Regions from separate parts of the Streptomyces sp. NPDC059788 genome, predicted to be linked through region 1. Evidence: riboswitches for the same ligand, from Rfam matches in the RefSeq annotation. Region 1 holds a riboswitch; each other region holds the start of a gene.
What was found. Region 1 has a riboswitch for cobalamin ahead of ACFV57_RS06585 (ribonucleoside-diphosphate reductase subunit alpha). Riboswitches for the same ligand answer to the same signal wherever they lie in the genome.
Positions count from the first base shown of each region.

Region 2: another riboswitch for cobalamin. It lies ahead of ACFV57_RS11030 (CbtB domain-containing protein); the one in region 1 lies ahead of ACFV57_RS06585 (ribonucleoside-diphosphate reductase subunit alpha).
Region 3: another riboswitch for cobalamin. It lies ahead of cobN (cobaltochelatase subunit CobN); the one in region 1 lies ahead of ACFV57_RS06585 (ribonucleoside-diphosphate reductase subunit alpha).
Region 4: another riboswitch for cobalamin. It lies ahead of metE (5-methyltetrahydropteroyltriglutamate--homocysteine S-methyltransferase); the one in region 1 lies ahead of ACFV57_RS06585 (ribonucleoside-diphosphate reductase subunit alpha).

Region 1 is NZ_JBHWHY010000005.1:194,129-199,236, forward strand. Features, by position in the region: gene ACFV57_RS06575 (TolB family protein) at 1-1,065, opposite strand, end outside; gene ACFV57_RS06580 (TolB family protein) at 1,144-2,484, opposite strand; cobalamin riboswitch at 2,827-2,968, shown strand; gene ACFV57_RS06585 (ribonucleoside-diphosphate reductase subunit alpha) at 3,128-5,108, shown strand, end outside.
Region 2 is NZ_JBHWHY010000010.1:12,548-17,655, forward strand. Features, by position in the region: gene ACFV57_RS11010 (hypothetical protein) at 1-56, shown strand, start outside; gene ACFV57_RS11015 (hypothetical protein) at 94-300, opposite strand; gene ACFV57_RS11020 (CAP domain-containing protein) at 641-1,306, shown strand; gene ACFV57_RS11025 (CbtA family protein) at 1,634-2,422, opposite strand; gene ACFV57_RS11030 (CbtB domain-containing protein) at 2,440-2,658, opposite strand; cobalamin riboswitch at 2,692-2,836, opposite strand; gene ACFV57_RS11035 (histidine phosphatase family protein) at 2,962-3,558, shown strand; gene tsaD (tRNA (adenosine(37)-N6)-threonylcarbamoyltransferase complex transferase subunit TsaD) at 3,872-4,936, shown strand; gene alaS (alanine--tRNA ligase) at 5,011-5,108, shown strand, end outside.
Region 3 is NZ_JBHWHY010000006.1:65,030-70,137, forward strand. Features, by position in the region: gene cobN (cobaltochelatase subunit CobN) at 1-2,539, opposite strand, end outside; cobalamin riboswitch at 2,575-2,727, opposite strand; gene cobG (precorrin-3B synthase) at 2,773-4,152, shown strand; gene ACFV57_RS07175 (precorrin-8X methylmutase) at 4,172-4,804, shown strand; gene ACFV57_RS07180 (precorrin-2 C(20)-methyltransferase) at 4,801-5,108, shown strand, end outside.
Region 4 is NZ_JBHWHY010000001.1:112,561-117,668, reverse strand. Features, by position in the region: gene ACFV57_RS00795 (HAMP domain-containing protein) at 1-793, opposite strand, end outside; gene ACFV57_RS00790 (SDR family oxidoreductase) at 1,075-1,824, opposite strand; cobalamin riboswitch at 2,142-2,369, shown strand; gene metE (5-methyltetrahydropteroyltriglutamate--homocysteine S-methyltransferase) at 2,537-4,855, shown strand.

The DNA.
Region 1 (5,108 bases):
GCCGGAGGAGCCGGACTGCGGCTGCTTGCCGTCGTAGGTGTACGTCACCTGCTCCGTCGTGCCCTTGACCAGGTCCCGTACGAACAGGTCCGCGCGGCCTGCCGGATGGCCGGGCACCACGTCCGCGTACTGGCTGGAGAAGACCGCGTAGCGGCCGTCGGGGCTGAGCGAGGCGTTCCAGGCGCCCACCGTCTCGCCGGCCGAGCTGAGGCTCGCCACGCTCGTACGGCCGGTGTCCAGGTCGTGCAGGAAGAACGGGTAGCTGTGCGGCCTGCGCAGGTCGGCCTGGTCGCGGGCGGTCCGGGCCGCGGCCGGGGGCAGGTTCTGCGCCTTGGAGATGAAGCCGACCTTGCGGCCGTCGTAGCTGATCACCGGGGAGGCGGACGGGCCGGTGGCCTGCTCGCCGGTGGCGGAGACGCTCACCCGCGTGACCGCGCCGGTCCTGCGGTTGCGTACGAAGATGTCCTGGGCGCCGTTGGTGTCGCCGGGCACCAGGTCCTCGCGGCTGGAGGCGAAGGCCACCGAACGGCCGTCGGCGCTGATCACCGGCATCTGCGCGCCCTGCCGGCCCTGCGGGGGCCGGCCGTCGACGGTGACGCTCTCGGTCCGCCCGGTCCGGCGGTCGTGGACGAAGATGTCGGTGTCGGCGTTGGTGTCGCCCGGCACCAGGTTCGCCGCGTTCGACTCGAAGGCGACGAAGCGGCCGTCGGCGCTGATGGTGGGCGTCAGGGACCAGGAGTCGGCCTGGGCGCCGTCGCTCGCCACGCTGACCCGCTCGACGGCGCCCGTGCGCAGGTCCTTCACGAAGATGTCGGTCTGCCCGTTGGTGTCGCCGGGCACCAGATTGGTCGCGTCGGAGTCGAAGGTGACGAAGCGGCCGTCGGCGCTGAGCGCCGAGCCGGACGAGCCGCCGTTGCCCTGGGTGCCGTCGGCGGCGACGCTGGCCCGCTCGGTGCCGCGCGGCGGCGCGGACCGGGCGTCGGCCGTGGCGGCGGGCAGCAGCGCGGCGAGCGCGCACACGCCCGTCACGGCGGCGAGTCTTCGTACGGTGCGGGTGGTCCTCATGGTTTCCCCTCCTGGTCGGTACGCCGGTACGCCGGTGCCGGGCACGCCGGTTCCGCCGGGCGTGCCCGCGCCGGTACGTCAGTTCTGCGGACGGCGGACGAAGACGTCGCCCGTCCCGTTCGTGTCCCCGGGCACCAGCCCGTCGTCGCGCGAGTCGAAGGCCGCGAGCCGCCCGGTGGCGTCGGGTGCCGCGATGTTCGTCCAGGACGCCGACTGGCCGCCGTCGGCACCGACGTTGATCCGCTCGACGCGCCCGGTCCGCAGGTCCCGGACGAAGCCGTCCACCTCGCCGTTGGTGTCGCCGGGCACCAGGTTGGTGGCGGCGGAGGTGAAGAAGAGCCGCCGGTTGTCCGCGCTGAGCCGCCCGTCGGAGGACCAGCCGTTGCCCTGGGCGCCGTCGTGCGCGCGGGACAGCAGCCGGGTGGTGCCCTGTTCCAGGTCGCGGGCGAAGACGTCGTACGTGCCGTTGGTGTCGCCCGGCACCACGTCGGCGGCCAGGGCGGAGAAGACCGCGTACCGGCCGTCGGGGCTGAGCCGGGGGAACGGCGACACGCCGACCACGGCGTCCGTGGAGCTCAGGCTCGCCGCCCGGGTCCGCCCGGTGTCCAGGTCGTGGACGTACATGGGGTCCTGCGGCGGCGGGCGGCGGAAGCCGGGGCCGGCGGGGGTGAGATTCGTCGCCTTCGAGGTGAACGCCACCCGGCGGCCGTCGGCGCTGATCGACGGGAAGGCGGACGGGCCGTTCGACTGGGTGCCGTCGCCCGCCACGCTGACCCGTCGCACCGTTCCCGCCCGCACATCGTGGACGAAGATGTCCAGGCGCTCGTTGGTGTCACCGGGCACCAGATCCGCACGGTAGGAGCCGAAGACGAGGCGGCTGCCGTCGCCGCTGAGGGCGAAGTTCTGGACCCCGTATCCGTACGGGGACTTCCCGGCGCCCGCGGTGGGGCTGGTGGTGCGCCCGGTCGTGCGGTCGTGGACGAAGACGTCGCCCTCGCCGTTGGTGTCGCCGGGGACCAGGTTCGTGGCACTGGAGTAGAAGGCCACATACCGTCCGTCGGCGCTGATCTCGGGCGATCCGGAGAGGGCGTTGCCGGGGGTGCCGTCACCGGCGACGCTGACCAGGTCGACCCTTCCCGTCCGTAAATCCTTGACGTACACGTCCTGGGAGCCGTTGGTGTCGGTCGGGCCGAGATTGGTGGCTTCCGAGGTGAATGCCACGAACCGCCCGTTCGCACTGAGCTTCGGATCGCCGGAAAAACCGTTTCCCTGCGTACCGTCGGCGGCCACGCTGACCCGCTGCGTGGCCGCGGGCCCGTCGGCCGCCGCCGTCGCGGGCAGCACCCCCGCCGCCGCGCAGGCCCCCGCCACCAGCCCCACGACTCGCCCGGCGCCACGCGCCGAACTCCTTCTTCGCATGTCTCCCCCCTCGCTCTTCCCCCACCCGCCCCGCCGACCGACGGAGCAGACATGGAGCCAATACGCTTCAGGGGTCCCGGTCAACGCATCAGGGACATTCCGCGCCACCAATACGCCCCGTGCATCAGCCTCCGTCCAGACCGCCCGGAACGGCCCGGGAACGGCTGCGGGAGCACCCCGGGAACACCCCCGGAACGGCCCGGAAACGGCCTCGGAGCCGCCTCGTGGCACCCTCGCGGCAGGCCCGGAAAGCCTGGGGCCGCGGCCCCGCAACGGCCGCCGAATACCACGGCTTCGGACAACCCGGCCCCAACGCGACACAAGATATGGGGGTGGGTGCACGAGCCAGCACAAGATGTATGCTCGTCCTCGCTGTCGTCGCAGGGGAATCCGGTGCGAATCCGGAACTGTCCCGCAACGGTGTACGAAGTGCGCATATCCGCACCCGTGAGTCCGAAGACCTGCCCACAGTACGCCCGCGCCAGGACCGGCGCGGTCGTCGATACGTCCGGGTCTCGCGGGTTGGACCGGTGGACGCTGCGCGGTGTGCCCGCGCGCCCCTTGCCGTGCCGGGGGTGCCGCACGCCCGCACGCGGCCGTCGCCCCTCCCCCAGGCCCCCGCCGAGTGAGGGAGAGCAGCACGGTGACCATCGCGCCAACGGAGCCCGCAGCAGCCCAGCAGGTCGTTCAGCCCGCGAAGGACACGCAGCCCCAGCAGGGCGCCACCGGCCGCGACGCGGACGGCCCCGGCGCCGCGCTGCTGCGCACGCTGACCGACCTCACCGCCGACCTCCCCGCCACCGACCCGGGCAAGATCGCCGCCGCCGCGCTGCGCGGCCGCCACCCCGGCTCGGACGAGGCGGAGCTGCGCTCGCTGGCCATGGAGGCAGCGGCCGGCCTGATCGGCGACGAGCCGCAGTACTCCAAGCTGGCCGCCCGCCTGCTGACCCGCGCCATCGCGGAGGAGGCGGCCACGGAGGGGGCGGTCGCCTTCTCCGCCTCCGTCGCCACCGGCCACCGCGAGGGCCTGATCGCCGACAGCACGGCGGAGTTCGTCCGGACCCACGCGGCCCGCCTGGACGCGCTGGTCGACCAGGCCCTGGCGGACGGCGCGGACGACCGGTTCGGCTACTTCGGCCTGCGCACCCTGCACTCCCGCTACCTGCTGCGCCACCCGATCTCCCGCCAGGTGATCGAGACCCCGCAGCACTTCCTGCTGCGCGTCGCCTGCGGCCTGGCCGAGGACCACAGCGACCGGGCCGTGGCCGACGTCGCCGAGCTGTACCGGCTGACCAGCTCGCTGTCGTACCTGCCCTCCTCGCCCACCCTGTTCAACTCCGGCACCCGGCACCCGCAGATGTCCTCCTGCTATCTGCTGGACTCCCCGCTGGACGAGCTGGACTCGATCTACGACCGCTACCACCAGGTGGCGCGCCTGTCGAAGCACGCCGGCGGCATCGGCCTGTCGTACTCCCGGGTCCGCGCCCGCGGCTCGCTGATCCGCGGCACCAACGGCCACTCCAACGGCATCGTGCCGTTCCTGCGCACCCTGGACGCCTCGGTCGCGGCCGTGAACCAGGGCGGCCGGCGCAAGGGCGCCGCCTGCGTCTACCTGGAGACCTGGCACGCGGACCTGGAGGAGTTCCTGGAGCTGCGCGACAACACGGGCGAGGAGGCCCGGCGCACCCACAACCTGAACATCGCGCACTGGATTCCCGACGAGTTCATGCGCCGCGTCGAGGCCGACGCCGACTGGTCGCTGTTCTCCCCCAGCGACGCCCCCGAGCTGGTGGACCTGTACGGCGACGAGTTCGACGCCGCGTACCGCAAGGCGGAGGCCGAGGGCCGCGCCGTCAAGCAGGTCCCGGCCCGGGTCCTGTACTCGCGGATGATGCGCACCCTCGCGCAGACCGGCAACGGCTGGATGACGTTCAAGGACGCCGCCAACCGCACCGCCAACCAGACCGCCGAGCCCGGCAAGGTCGTGCACTCCTCGAACCTGTGCACCGAGATCCTGGAGGTCACCGACGACGGCGAGACGGCCGTCTGCAACCTCGGCTCGGTCAACCTCGCCGCCCACCTGGGCGAGAACGGCGAGATGGACTGGGAGCGGCTGGACGCCACGGTCCGTACGGCGGTGACCTTCCTCGACCGCGTGGTGGACATCAACTTCTACCCGACCGAGCAGGCCGGCGCCTCCAACTCCCGCTGGCGCCCGGTGGGCCTGGGCCTGATGGGCCTGCAGGACGTCTTCTTCCGGCTGCGGCTGGGCTTCGACTCGCCCGAGGCGCGGGAGCTGTCCACCCGCATCTCCGAGCGGATCATGCTCGCGGCGTACGAGGCGTCCGCCGACCTCGCCGAGCGGCACGGCCCGCACCCGGCCTGGTCCGCGACCCGTACGGCCCGGGGCGTGCTGCACCCCGACCACTACCCGAACGCCGAGCCGCGCTGGGCGGACCGCTGGACGGCGCTGCGCGCCCGTATCGCGACGACCGGGATGCGCAACTCGCTGCTGCTGGCCATCGCGCCGACCGCCACCATCGCCTCCATCGCGGGCGTGTACGAGTGCATCGAGCCGCAGGTCTCGAACCTGTTCAAGCGCGAGACGCTGTCGGGCGAGTTCC
Region 2 (5,108 bases), on a different contig from region 1:
GCCGGTATTTCGCCTCGGCGGAGAGCTGCGACGCGCGGAAGGTTCCTCAGCTGTAGCGGGTGGCCCCTTCCCGTCACCGGTAGCCGACACGCCCTACCCCTGGCCTGCCTCCTTCCGCGCGTAGTGCGTGTCGGCGTCGGCGAAGCCCGCGGTGATCAGGTGGCCGGGGTAGTGGACGGGTTCGGTGCCGGCCGGCAGCCGGTCGCGGAGGACGGCGTACGGGCCCGCGGCGGTGATGCGGCCTGCCTCGCAGATCAGCAGCCCGTCGGGGTCGTGGACGAGAGCTTCCGCGGTGGCCATGTGCGGGCGGGTACCCGTTCCGGGTGGGGGTGGATCTGGCGTACGTCAGCGGGGCGGGCGTGCCGTACAGCCGAACGGGTCGGGTATCGGCCGCGGGCGACAGAGACGGGGGCGGGGACGGCAAGACTGTCTCCGGGCCGGGGAACGGGTCGGCTCCAGGCCGGAGATCGGCTTCGGGCCGGAGATCGGCTTCGGGCCGGGGATCGGTCCGGGTCCGGTGCCGACGCGGCACCGGCAGCCGTTCGGCTGCCGTGCGGCATCCGGTGGACGGTCTAACGGTGGCCGAAGGCAGTCGAGGACGGTCGATGACAGCCGAGGACAGTCGAGGAACAGGGGCCGAATGGGTGGAAGTGCGGGCAGGGGCGCGGGCGGGCGTGGCGCGGGCCGGAGGGCCGGGTGGTACGGCGTACGGGCGGTGGCGGCGGTGCTGGTCCTGACGGGGCTGACGGTGGGCGGGCCCGCCCTCGCGACGCCTGCGGGCGCGCGCCCGGGGCTGCCGGACGCCACGCGGGCGGCCCACGCGGAACACGCCGCGCGGGCGGCCCTGGCGCCACACGCCGCTCGGAAGGAACGCGCGGTCCGGGCGCCGGGCGCCGCCCATGTCCCCCGGGACGTCGAAGCGACCCGGGCGGCCGTCGTCCGGCTGGTCAACCGCGAGCGGGCGAGGGCCGGATGCCGTCCCGTACGGGCGCACCGTACGGTCACGAGGGCCGCGCAGCGGCACAGCGACCACATGGCGCGCGACGGCTCGCTCTCCCACCGGGAGCGCGGCGGCTCGGGGCCCGGCAGCCGGCTCTCGGCGGTCGGGTACGACTGGCGCCGGGCGGGCGAGAACATCGCGCGCGGCCAGCGCGGGGCCGCCGAGGTGGTCCGGGCGTGGGCGCGCAGTCCGGAGCACCGGGTGGTGCTGGCCGACTGCACGTTCCGGCACGCGGGAGTGGGGGTCAACAGCGGTACCGCCGACCGGGGCCCCTGGTGGACGCTGCTGCTGGCTCTTCCGGATTGACGGGATGCGGGGGCTGCGGGCTGCGGGCCAGGGGCTGCGGACTGCTTGAGGCGGAGCCTGACGGGCTTGGGGCGGGGCATCGCGCGAGTCTGATGGGCTTGAGGCGGGTCTGACGGGCTTAGGGCGGGGCTTTGGGGGGCTCTTAGGGGGGCGGAGCCTGACGGGCCTGAGGCCGGCCTGGACGGGGCCGGATTCCGCGAACCCAGCCCCCGAAGGGCCCGGCCCCCAACGCCGCCCCCGTACCGGAAGCGGCCCCCATCCCCCGTACCGGAAGCGCCCCCGCCCCGTACCGGAAGCTCCCCCGCTGTCGAACCTCAAGCGCCCCCATCAGCGCACCGAAGACACCACACCCCCACCCGAACCACCCTCACCACGTGCACCATCCGCACCACCCACAGCAGCACCCCGCCGCGCCCGAACAACCCGTTCCGCCAGTTCACCGAACAGCAGGCCGAAGGCGGCCCACAGAACGAGCTGGACGGCGAGCGCGGAGACCCGGAACTTCCACAGCAGCAAGGCGGGGAAGTCGGCGGGGAGTTCGTTGACGGCCGGCAGGAAGGCGTAGGCGAGTCCGACGGCCACGGCGAAGGCGGCCAGGGCGGCGACCGTCGCGTACCAGGTGCCCAGGCGGGGTGCGAGCCGCTTGCCGAGGATGACGGCGGCGACGGTCAGCAGCACGCTGAGGGCGATCATCAGGAAGTACAGCGCGGTGCGCTTGCCGATGGAGTCGGGGTCGCCGACGGACGGCGGGTTGGCCGGGTATTTCAGGAACGGTACGAGGTAGACCGCGGCGAAGGCGGCGCCGGAGAGCAGCAGGGCGGTGGCGCGGGGGCCGAAGCGGCCGGCGCGGCCCAGCGCGAAGCAGTAGGCGAGGGCGGCGATGCCGCCGAGCGCGACGCCGTACACCAGGACGCCGGTGGCCAGGCCCGCGGTGGACTGCACCGTACGGCTGACGACCTCCGCCTCGTGTTCGTGGGCGTGTGCGTCCTCGAAGGCGATGGCGGCGTCGACCTGGGGCTCGCCCAGCAGGTAGGCGACGAGCAGGGCGAGCAGGCCGGCGGCGAGGCCGGCCGCCATGCCGCGCACCAGGAGGGATCTGACGGTGACGGAGTTCATGTACGACATTCCCCCGGTCAGTGGCAGGGGAAGCCGAGCAGGTGGCGTCCGTCGTGGACCCACTCGTGCACGTCGGTGCCGGAGAGCAGTGCGGTGGCGCCCTGTTCGGCGCCGACGAAGTAGAGCAGGACGAGCATGAGGATGCCGCCGAAGACCGCCCACGGCAGGACCGTCCTGACGGGGAGGGTGGCGGGTGCGGCGGGGCCGGTGGTCGGCGGTGCGACGGACTGGGCCATGACAGAACCTCCTGGGGAACTCGCGTCCCGGTCGGGGAGTCGGGACGACAGGACGGGTCTGGCTCGTCCGGTGGCCCCGTACGGGACCGGTCCGGGCTCACAGTGGCGCGACCGCGCCGGAATTCCACCGGCTTCCGTCATGTCATCGTCAATAATCATCGGGAACGTACCGCGTGGCGGAGGCCGGGCCAAGAGCCCCCGGGCCACCGGAAAGGCGCACGGCGGCGGGCGAGCGCCCCGCTGGTTGCCTTGTGCGCCCTCAGGTTTCCCTGGTCGGGAGAGGTGCGCATGACAACTCGGGTGATGTTGGTCTCACCGGCCTTCGACGACGCCCTGCGCGCGGTGCGCTTCCCGGCCGACGAGCCGCTGACGCCCGGCGGGCTGCGCCGCGCCCGCGCCGTACGCGCCACTGCCGCCGCGCTGCCCGCCGACCGGGCCCTGACCTCCCCTTCCGCGCGCTGCCGGGAGACGGCGGAGGCACTCGGTCTGCGGGCGGTCCCGGACGCGGGCGCGGCGGGGTGCGCGATGGGCCGCTGGCAGGGCCGGACGCTGGACGAGGTGCTGGCCGCCGAACCCGCGGCAGTCACGGCCTGGCTGTCCGGCCCGGACAGCGCGCCGCACGGCGGCGAAACGCTCACACGGCTGCTCGGCCGGGTGACGGACTGGCTGGCGGGCCTCGCGGCGGAGGGCGGCCGGGTCGTGGCCGTAGTGGAGCCGGACGTCGTACGTGCGTCCGTGGTGTGCGCCCTGGGGGCTCCGCCCTCGTCCTTCTGGCGGGTGGACGTACCGCCGCTGGCCCTGACCGTGCTGAGCGGGCGGGACGGGCGGTGGAACGTCCGGGTCACGGGGGAACTCGGCGGGGAGGCGGTTTCCGCGGGGGCGTGTCCTCCGGGGGCGTGACCGTCGGGGCCGTGTCCCCCGGGGGGCGTGACCGTCGGGGCCACGACCGTCAGGGCCGTACCCCTCGGTCTCAAGACCGCCAGGGCCGTACCCCTCGGCCTCAAGACCGCCAGGGCCGCACCCCTCGGTCTCATGACCGCCGGGGCCGTCGGTACCGGGCCGCTCTCCGCCCCCGGCCAGGGCGGCCCCCCATAATCCTCACCCGGCCCCGTACGTACCGCCGTATCCTGGTTCGAGACGTGGTGTTGCACATGGGTTGCAATAACGAGACCGGTGACGAAGGAGCGGTGCCGTGGCATCTCCAGGCTCTCCAGTGGTGCTGGGGATCGAGTCCTCCTGCGACGAGACCGGGGCAGGCCTGGTCCGGGACGGGAAGCTGCTCGGGCACGCGGTGGCGTCCAGCATGGACGAGCACGCGCGCTACGGCGGCGTCGTACCGGAGATCGCGGCCCGCGCGCACGTGCACTCCCTGACGCCGGTGGTCCGCCGCGCCCTCGACGACGCGGGCCTGACCATGTCCGACATCGGCGCGGTGGCCGTGACCACCGGCCCCGGCCTGTCGGGCGCCCTCCAGGTCGGCCTGGCCGGCGCCAAGGGTCTGGCGTACGGGCTGGGCGTGCCGCTGTACGGGGTGCACCACCTCGCCGGGCACGTCGCCGCCGACACCCTGGAGCACGGCCCGCTGCCCGACCCCTGCATGGTGCTGATCGTCTCCGGCGGGCACACGTCCCTCCTCCTGGTACGGGACCTGGCGCGCGACCCGATCGTGCACCTCGGCGACACCCTCGACGACGCCGCCGGGGAGTGCTTCGACAAGGTCGCGCGGGTCTTCGGCCTGCCGTACCCGGGCGGCCCCGCGATCGACCGGGCCGCGCGCGAGGGCGACCCGAAGGCCGTCGCGTTCCCGCGCCCGCTGACCGGGCCGCGTGACGATCCGTACGGCTTCTCCTTCTCCGGCCTGAAGACGGCCGCCGCGCGCTGGGCCGAACGGCACTCCGGCGGCGAACTGCCCGTCGCGGACGGCGCGGCCTCCCTCCAGGAGGCGGTCGCCGACGTGCTGACCCGCAAGGCCGTCGCGGCCTGCAAGGAGCACGGTGTGGGCACCCTGGTGGTGGTGGGCGGCGTCGCCGCCAACTCGCGCGTACGGTCCCTGGCCGAGGAGCGCTGCCAGGCGGCGGGCATCACGTTGCGCGTACCGCCGCTGCGGCTGTGCACGGACAACGGCGCGATGATCGCCGCCGTCGGTGACCTGCTCGTCCGGGCGGGCGCCGAGCCGGCGCCGCTGGACCTCTCGATCGACCCGTCGGCGCCGCTGGAGTACGCGGCCCTGCACCCGGTCGCCAGGGCGGCGCGGGCCGCAGCGGCGACGGCCGCCTGACGGCCGGGCGACCGCCGCCCGACGGACCGACCGCGACCGCCCCTTCCGCCTCCCCCGACCGCCCGGAGCCTCCTTTGCGTACCGCCGAGATCCGCCGCCGCTTCCTCGACTTCTTCGCCGAGCGCGGCCACACCGTCGTCCCCAGCGCGCCGCTGCCGACGCCGGACCCGAC
Region 3 (5,108 bases), on a different contig from region 1:
AGGCGAGGCGGCTCGGTACGGCCTTGGGGTCGACCGAGTAGAAGTTACGGCCGGTCGGCAGGACGTTGACCAGACCGCGCAGCGGCGAGCCGGACGGGCCCGCCGGGACGAAGCCGCCGGCCAGCGCGTGCACGGCGTGGTCGATCTCGTCGGTGGTGGCGGCCAGGCGCGGGACGACCTCGCGGGCGGCGAAGGCGAGGATCGCCGCCACCGGCTCGCGCTGGTCCTCCGGCAGCCCGGCGGTGACCCGCTCGACGGCCGCCAGGTCCCAGTCCGCGTCGTCCATGGCCTGCACCAGGCCGCGGGCCTGCTCCTCGACCGCGTCGGCGCTCGTCCGGGTCGCGGCCGACTCGTCCAGGCCCAGCGCCTCGCGCAGGCCCGGCAGCGAGGACGTACCGCCCCAGATCTGCCGGGCGCGCAGGATCGCCAGGACGAGGTTGACGCGCGCCTCACCGGCGGGCGCGCCGCCGAGGACGTGCAGCCCGTCGCGGATCTGCGCGTCCTTGACCTCGCACAGCCAGCCGTCGACGTGCAGCAGGAAGTCGTCGAAGCCCTCGTCGTCCGGGCGCTCCTCCAGACCGAGGTCGTGGTGCAGCTTGGCGGCCTGGATCAGCGTCCAGATCTGGGCGCGGATGGCGGGCAGCTTGGCCGGGTCCATGGCGGAGATCGCCGCGTACTCGTCGAGCAGCTGCTCCAGGCGCGCGATGTCGCCGTACGACTCGGCGCGGGCCATCGGCGGCACGAGGTGGTCGACGAGCGTGGCGTGCACCCGGCGCTTGGCCTGGGTGCCCTCGCCCGGGTCGTTGACCAGGAACGGGTAGATCAGCGGCAGGTCGCCGAGGGCCGCGTCCGGGCCGCAGGCGGCGGACAGGCCGGCGTTCTTGCCGGGCAGCCACTCCAGGTTGCCGTGCTTGCCCAGGTGCACCATGGCGTCGGCGCCGAAGCCGCCGTCCTCCTGGGAGGCGGCGATCCAGCGGTAGGCGGCCAGGTAGTGGTGCGAGGGCGGCAGATCGGGGTCGTGGTAGATCGCGATCGGGTTCTCGCCGAAGCCGCGCGGCGGCTGGATGAGGATGAGCAGATTGCCGCGGCGCAGGGCGGCCAGCACGATGTCGCCGTCCGGGTTCTTGCTGCGGTCGACGAACATCTCGCCGGGCGGCGGGCCCCAGTGCTCCTCGACCTGCTCGCGCAGCTCCCGCGGCAGCGTGCCGTACCAGCGCTTGTAGTCGGCGGCCGGGATGCGGACGGGGTTGCGGGCGAGCTGCTCCTCGGTCAGCCACTCCTGGTCGTGGCCGCCCGCCTCGATCAGCGCGTAGATCAGCTCGTCGCCGACGCCGGACTCCAGACCGGGCACGGGCTCGTCGCCGTAGTCGTAGCCCTCCTCCTGAAGCCGCCGCAGCAGCGCCACCGCGCTCGCCGGGGTGTCCAGACCGACCGCGTTGCCGATGCGGGAGTGCTTGGTCGGGTACGCGGACAGCACCAGCGCCAGGCGCTTGTCGGCGGGCGCGATGTGGCGCAGCCGGGCGTGGCGTACGGCGATGCCGGCGACCCGGGCGGCGCGCTCGGGGTCGGCGACGTACACCGGCAGACCGTCCTCGTCGGTCTCCTTGAAGGAGAACGGGACGGTGATCAGCCGGCCGTCGAACTCGGGCACCGCGATCTGGCTGGCCGCGTCCAGCGGGGACAGGCCCTCGTCGTTCTCCTCCCAGGCGCTGCGCGGCCCGGTCAGGCACAGGGCCTGGAGGATCGGCACGTCCAGTCCGGCGAGCGCGCCCGCGTCCCAGGACTCGTCGTCGCCGCCGGCCGAGGCCTCGGCGGGCTTGGTGCCGCCCGCCGCCAGCACGGTCGTCACGATCGCGTCGGCGGCGCGCAGCTCGTCGATCAGCTCCGGCTCGGGCGCCCGCAGCGAGGCGACGAACAGCGGCATCGGGCGCCCGCCGGCCTCCTCGATCCGCTCGCACAGCGACTCCACGAAGCCGGTGTTGCCGCTCATGTGGTGGGCGCGGTAGTAGAGCACGGCGACCAGCGGGCCGGTGGCGGCGCCCGTGTCGTCCGTACGGGCCACGACCTCCGCGCCGGTACGCGCCTCCGCCGCCAGGTGCTTCGAGCGCTCCAGGTGGCCCCAGGAGGGCGCGGCGGCGGGCGGCTCGAAGCCGTGGCCGGTCAGCAGCACGGTGTCGGACAGGAAGCGGGCGAGCTGCTCCAGGTTGGCGGGGCCGCCGTGCGCGAGGTAGGCGTGCGCCTCGGCCGCGATGCCGATGGGGACGGTGGACGCCTCCATGAGCTGCGCGTCCGGCGCCTGTTCGCCGGTGAGCACCACGACGGGCCGGGCCTGGTCGGCGGCGAGGAGCTGGTCCAGGCCCTCCTGCCAGGCGCGCAGACCGCCCAGGAGCCGGACGACGACCAGGTCGGCGCCCTCCAGGAGGCCGGGCAGCTCCGCCAGGTCGAGGCGGGCGGGGTTGGCGAGCCGGTACGGCACGGGACCGGCGGCCGCACGGGCGCTGAGCAGGTCGGTGTCGGACGTCGACAGCAGCAGGATCATGGCGGCGTCTGGCCTTCCTCGGGGTCCGCGCCCCGGGCGGTGTTCACGGACGGCGGGAGTTCCTGGCTCGCCCGGCGGTGGCCGGGCTCACAGTGGCGGGACCGCACCGGATTTGCACCGGGCTTCCTCCCTTGGCGCCGTCGATGGCGTCCGGTGGGCCAGCTGACCCACCGACCTGCATAGTAAGGGCTGCGGCCGACGGCCGGGCGGGGACCGTCCAGGCCATCGTCGGTATGCTCGCCGCCATGCCGCCCACCCCCGCGATACCCCCGCATCGGGACGAATCCCTCGCACGGGACCGCGGTGACGCCTGCGTACGGACCCGCGGCGACGCCTGTCCCGGAGCCCTGCGGCTGCACTCGGCCGCCGACGGCTCCCTGGCCCGACTCCGCCTGCCCGCAGGCCTGCTGACAGCCCATCAGGCGCTGGCGCTGGCCGAAGCGGCGGACGGCCTCGGCGACGGCCACCTCTCCCTCACCTCCCGCGGCAACGCGGAACTGCGCGGCCTGCGCGACGGCTGCGCGGAGGATCTCGCCGGCCTGCTGCGCGCCGCCGGCCTCCTCCCCTCCGACCGCCACGAACGCGTACGCAACATCGTCGCCTCCCCGCTCGCCGGCCTGGACGGGCAGGGCGCCGACGGCGCGGCCCCCGTCCAGGAATGGGCCCGTGAGCTGGACCTCCTCCTGTGCGCGAGCGACACGGCACCCGACCTCTCCGGCCGCTTCCTCTTCGCGCTGGACGACGGCCGCGGCGACGTGGCCGCGCTCGGCGGCGATGTGACGTTGATCGCAGAACCCGGTGGCACGGCGCTGCTGCGCGTCGGCGACGACACCGAGGCCCTGCGCCTCCCCGGCCGCGACGCGCCCCGCGCGGCCCGCACCGCGGCCGAAGCGTTCCTCTCCGTCGCCCAGGAGGCGGGCAACGGCTCCTGGCGCGTACGGGAGCTGCCGCCCGGGTACGGGGCCCCGGCGGTCCGCGCCCGCCTCCGTACGCGGCTCCCGCAGCCGGACACCCGGCCGGACACCCAGCCGTACACGCCGGTCCCGGCACCGCCCCCACCGCGCCCGGGACCGGTCACCGGCCCCGACGGCACCACCGCCCTCTCCCTCCTCGCCCCCCTCGGCCGCCTCACCACCGCCCAGCTGCGGCGGCTGGCCGCCGTCGCCCGGGACGGCTCCGGCGAACTGCGTATGACACCCTGGCGCGGCGTGGTCCTGCCCGGCCTGCCTCCCGAGGCGGCCGAGTCCGGACTGCGCGAACTGGCCACGGCCGGTCTGGTCACCGACCCCGCCTCCCCCTGGTACGGGCTCGGCGCCTGCACCGGCCGCCCCGGCTGCGCCAAGTCCCTGTCCGACGTACGCGCGGACGCCGCCGCCACCCTCCCCGAGGACGGCACCGGACTGCCCGTCCACTGGTCGGGCTGCGCCCGGCGCTGCGGCCACCCGCACGGCGCGTGGGTCGATGTCGTCGCCACCGGCGACGCCTACGAGGTGTCCGTACGGGGAACCCGGCACAACGCGCCCGCGACGACCACCATCCCCCTGACCGACCCCGCCGACCGCCTCGCCGACGCCGTCGCGTCGGCCCGCGCGGCCACCCGCACCACGACATGACCGAGGGCAACGAGACACAGTGAGCGAGTTCGACTACGAGAAGGACGGCGCGGAGATCTACCGCCGGTCCTTCGCCACCATCCGCGCCGAGGCGGACCTCGCGCACCTGCCCGACGACGTCAGCAGGGTCGCCGTCCGGATGATCCACGCCTGCGGCATGACCGACCTCGTACGCGACCTGGCGTACTCCCCGCAGGTCGTCGCCCGCGCGAGCGAGGCCCTGCGGGGCGGCGCGCCGATCCTGTGCGACGCGAACATGGTCGCCAGCGGCGTCACCCGCAAGCGGCTGCCCGCCGGCAACGACGTGATCTGCACCCTCGCCGACCCGTCCGTACCGGACCTGGCCAAGCGCCTGGGCACCACCCGCAGCGCCGCCGCCCTCGAACTGTGGCGCGACCGCCTGGACGGCGCGGTGGTCGCCGTCGGCAACGCCCCCACCGCCCTCTTCCGCCTCCTGGAGATGATCGAGGAGGGCGCGCCCCGCCCGGCCGCCGTGCTCGGCATCCCGGTCGGCTTCATCGGCGCGGCCGAGTCCAAGGACGCGCTGGCCCAGCACCCCTCGGGCCTGGAGCACCTGGTGGTACGCGGACGGCGCGGCGGCAGCGCCATGGCAGCGGCAGCGATCAACGCGATAGCGAGCGTGGAAGAGTGACCGAGCAGCACACCACCCCCGGCCCGGGGCGTCTGTACGGAGTCGGCCTCGGCCCCGGCGACCCCAGCCTGATGACGCTGCGCGCCGTCGAGGTCATCTCCGCCGCCGACGTGATCGCGTACCACAGCGCCCGCCACGGCCGCTCGATCGCCCGCTCCATCGCCGAGCGCCACATCCGCCCGGACCACCACGAAGAACCCCTGGTCTACCCGATCACCACCGAGACGACCGACCACCCCGGCGGCTACCGGGGCGCCCTCGACGACTTCTACACCGAAGCCGCCGCCCGCCTCGCCGCGCACCT
Region 4 (5,108 bases), on a different contig from region 1:
CGCGGGTGACCTCGTCGGCGAACGCCGAGAGCTGGTCCACCATCGTGTTGATGGTCGTCTTCAGCTCCAGGATCTCGCCCCGGGCGTCCACGGTGATCTTCTGCGACAGATCGCCCCGGGCGACCGCGGTGGTGACCTGCGCGATGTTGCGCACCTGCGACGTCAGATTCCCGGCCATGAAGTTGACCGAGTCGGTCAGATCCCGCCACGTACCGCCCACGCCGGGCACCTCGGCCTGCCCGCCGAGCCGGCCCTCGCTGCCGGCCTCCCGGGCCACCCTCGTGACCTCGTCCGCGAACGCCGACAGCTGGTCCACCATCGTGTTGACGGTGTTCTTCAGCTCCAGGATCTCGCCCTGCGCATCGACATCGATCTTCTGCGACAGATCACCCCGGGCCACCGCGGTGGCCACCTGCGCGATGTCGCGCACCTGGGTGGTGAGGTTGCCGGCCATCACGTTGACCGAGTCGGTCAGGTCCGCCCAGGTGCCGGAGACGCCCGGGACCTCGGCCTGGCCGCCGAGCCGGCCCTCGCTGCCGACCTCGCGGGCCACCCGGGTCACTTCCGAGGTGAACTGGGACAGTTGGTCGACCATGCCGTTGAAGACGGTCGCGATCTCACCGAGCAGCCCGTCGGCCCCGTCCGGCAGGCGCGTACCGAAGTTTCCGTCGCGTACGGCCGTGAGCCCCGCGAGCAGCTGTCGCAGCTCCGGTTCCCCGACCCTTTCTCCCGTACGCGCCGACTTCGTCCGCACCGCCGGACGCGCGCTCCCGCCCGCCGTCTCAGCAGCCATGACCCAACCTCGTTCCACTTACCGGACCCCCTGCGCAAGGCACGACGGCGCTGTGGCTCCTGCTTCGGAAGGCGCGCACACCTGTGCCTCACGCCGACACCTCGTGACCTTGCCGCACGGCAAGTACCGGCAAGACTACCCCTGGGCATCACAACGGAAGACATGACGACCTCACTTTTCGGGTCCGTCCGCCGCGCCGGGGCCCCGGGCGGTAATGCCCGTGTGGACGCGGGAATTCACCTCCCACAGGTTCGATCACGATCCGGGGGCCGCTGCCGTACTCACGGGGAAGCGCGCAGCCAGTCGTCGAAGCGGATCGCGGCCGTCCGGGCACGGCCCTCGTCGGGGACGAGGCTGCGCTCCGCCAGCTCGGAGCCGAAGTAGCGGGCGTGCGGATCGGGCACGACCTCGCGCGGGTCGTGCCACGCGCGCAGCGCTCGGGCGACCAGCTCGTCGAAGCGGAACCGCTCGGGCCCGGCCACCTCGACCACGCCCTTCAGCGGGGCGGCCCCGGCGGCCCCTGCCACCGCTTCGGCGACGTCCTCGGCCGCCATGGGCTGGAAGAGCACCGGCGGCACACGCACGAGGTCGCCCTCGGTGGCGGCATCGGCGATGCCCCTGACGAACTCGTAGAACTGCGTCGCCCGGACGATCGAGTAGGGGACCGCCCCTTGGGTGATCAGCCGCTCCTGGGCCGCCTTCGCCCTGAAGTACCCGTTGCCGGGCAGGCCGTCGATGCCGACGATCGACAGCGCCAGGTGGTGCGACACGCCCGCCGCCGCTTCGGCGGCCAGCAGGTTGCGGGTGGAGGTGGTGAAGAACTCCAGCACAGCCGACTCCTCGAAGGACGGCGAGTTGGACACGTCCACGACCACCCGGGCTCCGGCCAGCGCGGCGTCCAGGCCCTCGCCGGTGAGGGTGTCGACGCCCGTGCCGGGCGCGGCGGCCACCGCCTCGTGCCCACGGCCGGCGAGCTTGGCGACCACCTTGCCGCCGATGAGGCCGGTGCCTCCGATGACCACGATCTTCACGTCGCGTCCTCCTCGCTCCGGGGTGACCACGCGTCAGGACTGCCGGGTCACGCGGCTGCGCGCGCCACTGCGGTTCCTCGTCGGCGGCCAGACGTACATGGGCCGCTCCGGCACGTCCTCACGTACGCGTTCTCCGGGGTGGCCGGAGGGCTTCCATTGTTCAGCGCCCCGGCACGCCCGGTGAGCGCCGATCCGGACACACCTCCGGCATCCCGCGGGCCGTTCCCGCGCAGGTCGCGCGGCCCGGGGCCGCACCCGTGTCCCATTTCACGTACCGCCATGTGAACAAGGGTGTCCGCGCGGGGCGTGATCGATCTACTCTGGGCGGTGCAGCTGGTTCGCCCTGCCCGCCAGGCAGACGCGTCGTAAGAGGGAACCCGGTGGGAATCCGGGACTGCCCCGCAGCGGTGAGCGGGAACGACCGCCGTCATACGCACTGGATCCGGGCCGCGGATCCGGGAAGCGACGGCCAGTAGGGGCCCGCCGGGAGCACCCGGCAGGCGCGCCCGCGAGTCCGAAGACCTGCCCGTTGCCCGGGTACGCCCACGCGTACGCGGACACCTCCGGTGACCTTCGAGGGCGGGTCGGCGTGTCACAGCAGGCGGGCATGGGCGTCCTCAGGCGCCCTTCGGTCCGCCCGATGCGTCACACCTTCGCGTTCTCGTCCCGTCACCGGGGCTCGGAGAAGATCACGCTCGCGAAGGAGAGTTCCGTGACAGCGAAGCCCGCAGCCGCGGCAGCACGGGCCACCGTGTACGGCTACCCCCGCCAGGGACAGCACCGGGAACTGAAGAAGGCCGTCGAGGGCTACTGGAAGGGCCGCGTCACCGCGGACGCCCTGCTGGAGACCGCCCGGGACCTGCGCCGTTCGAACTGGCGGCAACTGGCCGACGCCGGCCTCCACGAGGTGCCGACCGGCGACTTCTCGTACTACGACCACGTGCTGGACACCAGCGTCATGGTCGGCGCCGTCCCGGAACGGCACCGCGCCGCCGTCGCGGCCGACCCCCTGGACGGCTACTTCGCGATGGCGCGCGGCACGCAGGACGTGGCGCCGCTGGAGATGACCAAGTGGTTCGACACCAACTACCACTACCTGGTGCCGGAGCTGGGCCCGGACACGGTCTTCGCCGCGGACTCCGGCAAGCAGGTCGGCGAGCTGCAAGAAGCGCTCGCCCTCGGTCACACCCCGCGCCCGGTCCTGGTCGGCCCGGTCACCTACCTCCTGCTCGCCAAGCCCGCCCCCGGCGTCGCCGCCGACTTCGACCCGCTGACCCTGCTCGACCGGCTCCTGCCCGTCTACGCGGAGGTCCTGGCCGACCTGCGCGCGGCGGGCGCCACCTGGGCGCAGCTGGACGAGCCCGCCCTGGTGCAGGACCGCACCCCGGCCGAACTCAACGCCGCCGAGCGCGCCTACCGCGACCTCGGCGCTCTCACCGACCGGCCGAAGCTGCTGGTCGCCTCGTACTTCGACCAGCTCGGCGAGGCTCTTCCGGTGCTGGCCAAGGCCCCCGTCGAGGGTCTGGCGCTGGACTTCACCGAGGCCGCCGCGGGGCATCTGGACGCGCTCGCCGCCGTGGGCGGGCTGCCCGGCAAGCGCCTGGTCGCCGGTGTCGTCAACGGCCGCAACATCTGGATCAACGACTTCGAGAAGTCGCTGGGCACGCTCGGGACGCTGCTGGGCCTGGCCGACCGGGTCGACGTGGCCGCCTCCTGCTCCCTGCTGCACGTTCCGCTCGACGCCACCGCCGAGCGGGACATCGACCCGCAGGTCCTGCGCTGGCTCGCGTTCGCCCGGCAGAAGACCGCCGAGATCGCCACGCTCGCCCGCGGACTCGCGCAGGGCACCGACACGATCGCCGCCGAACTGGCCGCCAACCGCGCCGACCTGGCGTCCCGCGCCGGTTCCGCGATCACCCACGACCCCGCCGTACGCGACCGCGCCGCCGCCGTCACCGACGCCGACGGCCGCCGTTCGGCCCCGTACGGGGAGCGGGCCGCCGCCCAGCGGGCCCACCTCGGCCTGCCCCTGCTGCCGACCACCACCATCGGCTCGTTCCCGCAGACCGCCGAGCTGCGCACCGCCCGCGCCGATCTGCGCGCGGGCCGCATCGACGCGGCGGGGTACGAGGAGCGCATCAGGACCGAGATCCGCGACGTCCTCGCCTTCCAGGAGAAGGCGGGCATCGACGTCCTCGTGCACGGCGAGCCCGAACGCAACGACATGGTGCAGTACTTCGCCGAGCAGCTGACCGGCTACCTCGCCACGCAGCACGGCTGGGTCCAGTCGTACGGCACGCGCTACGTCCGGCCGCCGGTCCTCGCCGGTGACATCTCGCGGCCCGAGCCGATGACGGTGCGCTGGACGCAGTACGCGCAGTCGCTCACCGACCGGCCCGTCAAGGGCATGCTGACGGGCCCGGTCACCATGCTCGCCTGGTCGTTCGTCCGCGACGACCAGCCGCTCGGCGACACCGCCCGCCAGGTGGCGCTGGCCCTGCGCGACGAGGTCGGGGACCTGGAGGCGGCCGGCACCTCGGTCATCCAGGTGGACGAGCCGGCCCTGCGCGAGACGCTGCCGCTGCGCGCCGCCGGCCGCGCCGCCTATCTCGCCTGGGCCACCGAGGCGTTCCGCCTCACCACCGGCGGGGTGCGGGACCGTACCCAGATCCACACGCACATGTGCTACGCCGAGTTCGGTGACATCGTCCAGGCCATCGACGACCTCGACGCCGACGTCATCAGCCTGGAGGCCGCCCGCTCGCACATGCAGGTGGCGCGCGAACTGGCCGGGCACGGCTACCCGCGGGAGGCGGGCCCCGGCGTGTACGACATCCACTCCCCCCGCGTGCCGAGCGCCGAGGAGGCGGCGGGCCTGCTGCGCAAGGGCCTCGGCGCCATCCCGGCCGAGCGCCTGTGGGTCAACCCGGACTGCGGTCTGAAGACCCGCGGCTGGCCCGAGACCCGCGCTTCGCTGGAGAACCTGGTCACCGCCGCGCGGACCGTACGGGCGGAGCTTCCCTCGGCCTGACCCGGTGACGGCCGGGAGGGCGCGCTCGTGCCCCTTCCCGGCCGTCGCCGTTCCCGTCCGAGGATTGGCAGTCTTCGCATTCCGGCGGGCGAAGATGCACAGAAGTTGGCATCGCTCCACGCTTGTTGGCACTCAGTGCCACTGCCAGAGTCTCCGTACGGCCAGCGGTTCCCGGTCAGGAGCGGGGACGGCGGGCCGTGTGCAGACCGGACGGCACCACGTGCCCTGCCGTTCGCATCCTTCGCACGAACGA